2 regions of the Blautia sp. NSJ-140 genome follow, and region 1 is predicted to be linked to the other one. Evidence: riboswitches for the same ligand, from Rfam matches in the RefSeq annotation. Region 1 holds a riboswitch; the other holds the start of a gene.
What was found. A riboswitch is a leader RNA that binds a small molecule or an ion and turns the genes downstream of it on or off. The one in region 1 is predicted to bind thiamine pyrophosphate.
Positions count from the first base shown of each region.

Region 1 (3,163 bases):
ATCCACACGATCATCAATGATCAGCGGCACATTGTAACGATCTGTGATCTCCTTCACCTTAAAAGCCTTATCCAGATACTCACGTCCACCCTTATTCTTCTCGCGAAGCTGGACCAGAGTCACACCACCCTTACAAGCCTCCTCAACCGTACGGAGCAAAGACTCCTCCGTATGATAAGAACTATCCGTCACCAGATACAACGTTACATCCAAATCTTTTCTATCCATCCTGATCCCCTCTTTTTCAGTACATTTCAATTTTCAACAGATTCAGCAGCTGTCGATCCGAAAGCCCATAAATCTCATCCAGCAAATTCACCTGAAAGCTTCCCGGACCGCGGGAAATCTTCTCCGCTTCCTCGCCGGCGATACCCATAAGTGCAGTACCAAGCACTGCCGCAGCCAGATAATTCCCGGATTTCCCATTTAATTCCATCTCAACGCCAGACCGGACACCTACCTCTATACTATCCGTCATCTCTTTCGCAATATTATCTTCGCACCCTGGCAAAAACGCCGCAGTCAGTGCACCGACCATACAGCCGGTTCCTGTGATCCCGGACAGCGCCGCACTGCCATTTTGTACCAGAACAACCCGTTCACCATCCGTAACAAAATCCTGTTTCCCGGTAGCCAGCACAATTGCCTGATTACTCCTTGAAAAAGCCCTCAGCACCTCACTGACAGTCTCCATATTTTCCGCAGTCAGGGCATCCTGCGCCCCCGCATCGATTCCGATCGCATGAGACGGCAGTCCGGAAACAGCCAGAAGCTCTGACATATTTCCCTTCAGCACTGCCGGATGGCCGATGCTCAAAAGCTCCCGTGCCAGATCCAGCCTGAGATCACTGCAGGCAACCCCTACCAGGTCCAGAAGAACCGGGATCTTATTTTCCATCGCTGTTCTCATAGAACGCTTCATTGACTCGATCCTGGCATCGGTAATATTCCCGAGATTCAGCATCAGCGCACCAGCCGATGCCGTAATATCTGTCACCTCTGCCGGATGCTCCGCCATGATCGGCCTTGCACCTACTGCAAGGACCACGTTGGCACAGTCATGGATCGAGATCGGATTGGTGATGCAATGGATCAGCGGCTTTTCTTCTTTAATTCGCTTTCGCAGTTGTAAAATTCTTTGTCTCATATGTTTTTGAACCCAAAGCTGCCTGGAATTTCACCAGAAGACCTGCTTTACTCAGAGCCTTCAGGAAAATATAGGCAACACATCCTCCCATTGTGGTTGCTGCAAGGAACATCGGCGTATAATAAAATGCTGTCAGCCCGCCTCTTCCCATCAGGAATGCCATCACCGGATAAGAAACCATGGATCCGATAATACCTGTTCCAAAGATCTCACCGATCACCGCGCAGATGATCTTGCCTTTGGAAAGTCTGTAGAACACACCTGAAAGAAATGCGCCAAATATTGCACCGGTCAGTGCAAGTGGCGGAATTCCCATGAACATCATACGGATCACGCCGATCATGGTCGCACAGAGAAGGGAATACCACGGTCCCATCAAAACCGAGCATACGATATTGACAAGATGCGCCGTGGGGCACATTCCCTCAATCCTCAGGATCGGTGAAATAACGACACCGATTGCAACCATCATTGCCAGCATTACCATACGAAGCGTGTGCATCCTTTGTTTTTCCATAGTGTTTTTCCTCCCTGAAATATCAGGCAGAGCCCTGTCAGATCCGGGCAAAAGCTTCCCGTCTACTGCAGTCTGCCCTTAGATTTTGGCGGTCGAAGTTCCCTTACTTCCTCTCACTCCGAAAACACGGATTCCCATCGCTTACATGATCCTTCCGGAAAAATCCTCCGGAATATCACTCTCCTGCCAGACATTAAGGCGCTCCCCTTCCTGCCCGCTCTTTCGCAGAAGCTCCACATGCAGTCTCTGTCACTTTCACATCCCCACATTGTCAGAACATTCCAGTTCCATTCCTGCATCCGAAAAGAGCGCATCCCATGGAAAACTCCACGGAGACACGCTCTCAGATCACAATCCCTCCGTTGGCATTACCCAAATCAGGTACGGTCGAAGATCTATCTTCCTCTCAGCCTGTCACACAAGCTCCCGCTGGCTCTTTTCTTTTCTGTTTTTCAATATAGCACACCCCTGTTTCATTGTCAAACTTCTCTTATTTAGAAATCGCGTCGATCAGACGCAGTTCCTCAGCTGTAAACGGCGCACAGTGGATAGCCTTCACATTATCAATGATCTGCTGCGGTTTGGATGCTCCGATGAGCACGCTGGTGACTTCCTCATGCTGGAGCAGCCAGCCAAGTGCCATGTCTGCAAGTTTCTCGCCTCGCTGTGCTGCCAGATCGTTCAGTCTCCGGATCTGGTCCAGACGCTCCGGTGTCAGGGCGCTTTCTTTCAGGAATCTTCCGTCCCTGCGGATTCGGCTGTCCTCCGGAATACCGTTCAGGTAACGGTCTGTCAGCTGTCCCTGAGCAAGCGGGCTGAAAGTGATCAGGCCTTTTTTCAGGATGCCGGTAGTTCTCTTTAAACCGTTCTCTTCCACAGTTCTGTCAAAAATGGAATAACGGTTCTGGTTGATCACAAATGGGCATTTCAGGTCTTTCAGGATCGCTGCTGCCTGACTTAAGGTTTTTCCATCATAATTGGAAAGTCCTACGTAGAGGGCCTTGCCCTGCTGAACTGCGGTTGCAAGCGCGCCCATAGTTTCCTCGAGGGGAGTCTCCGGGTCCATTCTGTGATGGTAAAAAATATCCACATATTCCAGGCCCATACGTTTCAAGCTCTGGTCAAGACTTGCGAGAAGATATTTGCGGCTGCCCCAGTTTCCGTAAGGGCCCTCCCACATATCATAGCCTGCCTTGGTTGTGATGATCAGCTCATCACGGTACGGCATCAGTTCTTCTTTCAAAATCTTGCCAAAATTCCGCTCCGCACTTCCGTAAGCCGGACCGTAATTATTGGCAAGGTCAAACTGTGTGATTCCGTTGTCAAAAGCTGTGAAACAAAGCTGTTTCATATTTTCATAATCAGATGTATCTCCGAAATTATGCCATAATCCGAGAGATACCTTCGGAAGCATCAGACCGCTTTCTCCGCAACGGTTATACTCCATGGTTTCGTATCGTTCCTTTGCAGGTGCGTACATAAAAAAATCCTCCCATAAT
Region 1 is NZ_JALIFS010000001.1:524,932-528,094, forward strand. Features, by position in the region: gene thiE (thiamine phosphate synthase) at 1-228, opposite strand, end outside; gene MUB50_RS02310 (hydroxyethylthiazole kinase) at 245-1,147, opposite strand; gene thiW (energy coupling factor transporter S component ThiW) at 1,110-1,664, opposite strand; TPP riboswitch at 2,002-2,104, opposite strand; gene MUB50_RS02320 (aldo/keto reductase) at 2,155-3,144, opposite strand.

Region 2 (3,163 bases), on a different contig from region 1:
GGAACAGCCGGATACCGTGTATACCGCAAGACCGGAAACAGCGGATGGAAAGCAGTAAAAACCATCACAGGAAGTAAGAATGTTACATTTACCGACACAAAAGTAAGCACCGGAGCACGTTATACTTATACGGTAAAAGCTTACCGGAAATCCGGAAAAAATATAATCTGGAGCGGTTATAATAAAAAAGGCCTGACAGCGATCGCAGGGCTGAATTCTCTTACCCTGAATAAGACCAGCCTGACACTGACACCGAAAAAAACTTATACACTGAAGATCAACGGCACCAGTCTGAAACCGTCATGGAAGAGCAGCAACACAAAGGTTGTCAGTGTAACTTCAGCCGGAAAGGTCACCGCAGTAAAAACAGGAACAGCGAATATCACAGCGATCCTTGGCGGCAGAAAATTCACCTGCAAGGTTACTGTAAAAAATCCTGCATCGGCTAACGCAAAACTGACGCAGAATTATGCCAAACTGAAAAAATATATCAGTCAGAAAGGCAGATATACCGAAGACGGAAGTCAGTTTATAAATGTCAAAGTAAATGAAGAAAGTACTCTGATAATCGGTTATCTGAAGAAAGAAGATAAGATAGATATTGGAATGCTGATTTCTGTGCCTTCCGATGGAGTACTTGCCGGACTGGATATTATCGGAAACTGTGTGAAATCTGATACGGTCAGTGTGAAGTCCGCCCTGTCTTCGGATGGAGTCTTTGTGCTGCTGACTTCTTCCACAAAAGCATCTGCTTATAAAGGTCAGAATCTGACTTTCCTGTATACAAACGGAAAAAAAGCGATGACAGATCTGCAGGATACTTCCAACATTATGATGAAAGCGACAATGATAGCAGCAAATGCTTATCTGAAAAAGAATTTAAACCTGACAATGAATGATCTGGGATTCACTGCTTATAAATTATAAATAAGACAAAAATTTATTATTCTTGACATGAAGCAGGATCGGAATTATACTAAATCATGTAAATAACGGGGGAGCTTGTGACGGCAGGCTGAGAGGAAGTCTTCAACTTCGACCCTTATACCTGATTTGGATAATGCCAACGTAGGAACGTATAAGATGAATTTACGGGAGATACCTTGGCGTATCTCCTTTTTTATTGGATGCGGATGTTTTATCCGACTGAATATACGTAAGATCAGGATTTACAGAGAAATATTTTACAATTAAACATGGGAAATTTTGAGAGTGAACAGAGTTCATGAAGGGGTGCACCACCACGGGTGTATTTCTTTGTGAACTCTTTTTTTACGGATCGCGAATATCCGATTGACCGGAAGAGATTGCGAATTACTTCTGACTTGGCGAAATTTCCGGAAAGGAGAGAACATGATCACAGTAAACGGTGAGAGCAGAACCCTGGAAGCTCCGGTGACCGTAACGGAATATCTGGAAGCATGTAACTATGTTCCGGTGCAGGTGGTAGTAGAACTGAATGAAGAGATCATCAAGAGAGAGACTTACGACACGACCGTGCTGAAAGACGGAGACGTTGTGGAAATCCTGCAGTTTATGGGCGGCGGAAGCTGCTGAGACAGAAAGAATAAGAATGGATACAGAAAATCCTGTTCAGAAGTCTGAAGATGGGCAGGAATATCCGGCTGTGGGATGGGCAGAATCGCAGATAACTGCTGACTTGAAATTTGAATAACTGAGCAGTTATTGCAGCTGAAATACAATGCAGATAAATAACAGAAAGGTGGACATAAAAAATGACAACAGCAAACACAAATGAAGACAAACTGATCCTGGGAGGCCATGAGTTTACTTCCCGTTTTATCCTTGGTTCCGGAAAATTTTCTCTGGAGCTTGTAAAAGCATGTATCGAAAAAGCAGGAACTCAGATCGTAACACTTGCCCTGCGCCGTGCAAATGAGGGCGGACTTGCCAATATTCTTGACTATGTGCCGAAGGATGTTACGCTTCTTCCGAACACCTCAGGAGCCAGAAATGCTCAGGAAGCAGTACGCATTGCAAGGCTTTCCCGCGAGCTTGGCTGCGGAGATTTTGTAAAGATTGAAGTTATCCATGACTCCAAATATCTTCTTCCGGATAACTATGAGACCATCAAGGCAACAGAAATCCTTGCAAAAGAGGGCTTTGTAGTTATGCCATACATGTATCCGGATCTGAATGCAGCCAGAGATCTGGTGAACGCAGGAGCTGCCTGTGTAATGCCACTTGGCTCTCCAATAGGTTCCAACAAGGGAATCTGTACAAAAGAATTCATCCAGATCCTTATCGATGAGATCGATCTTCCGATCATCGTGGACGCAGGAATCGGCCGTCCATCACAGGCATGTGAGGCTATGGAAATGGGTGCTGCAGCAGTTATGGCAAATACGGCTATTGCAACAGCAGGAGATGTCCGCGTTATGGCAGAGGCATTTAAGAAAGCTATTGAGGCAGGAAGAAGCGCATACCTTTCCGGCATGGGAAGAACTCTGGAGAGAGGTGCAAGCGCGTCCTCACCGCTGACCGGATTTTTGCATGAGTAAAATAATGACAGTATATTGAAAGATTCGGAAATATACGGTTATTAAGGGGAAATCTGTGTAGTGAAAGCGGATTACGAATATTCACTTGATACAGATTAACCAGAGCAGAAAAGAAAACAAATGGCTAAAAACAGATACTGAAATATTACAAATTTGAAAATAATAAAAGTACGAGAGGAGAGACACAGCAACAATGGCAGAAACAATACAGGCCAGTCAGCAGGACGGCCATTTTAATGAAAGTATCGTAAATGAAGAAATTCTGGAAGATATGAAAAAGAACCGTATCGATCACATGAAGTACCTTCCGGATATGGAACAGCTGGAAGAATCTGATGTAATGGATCAGGTTATTTCCGCAATGAACGCATATGATTATGATAAGTACACAGAGGCAGATGTACGGAGAGCGCTTGCTCATGACAACCGTACACCGGAGGATTTTAAAGCATTGCTTTCACCGGCAGCACTACCTCTTCTGGAAGAAATCGCACAGGCTGCACGGATCGAAACAAGGAAACATTTCGGAAACAGTATCTGCATGTTTACACCGATCTACATTGCAAATTACTGTGAGAACTACTGTATTTACTGTGGATTTAACTGCCACAACAAGATCCGCCGTGCACAGCTGAATGCAG
Region 2 is NZ_JALIFS010000012.1:13,669-16,831, reverse strand. Features, by position in the region: gene MUB50_RS13355 (Ig-like domain-containing protein) at 1-927, shown strand, start outside; TPP riboswitch at 985-1,092, shown strand; gene thiS (sulfur carrier protein ThiS) at 1,354-1,557, shown strand; gene MUB50_RS13345 (thiazole synthase) at 1,737-2,522, shown strand; gene thiH (2-iminoacetate synthase ThiH) at 2,716-3,163, shown strand, end outside.
Region 2: it holds a riboswitch for thiamine pyrophosphate, as region 1 does, so the genes downstream of both, thiS (sulfur carrier protein ThiS) here and thiW (energy coupling factor transporter S component ThiW) in region 1, are expected to answer to the same signal.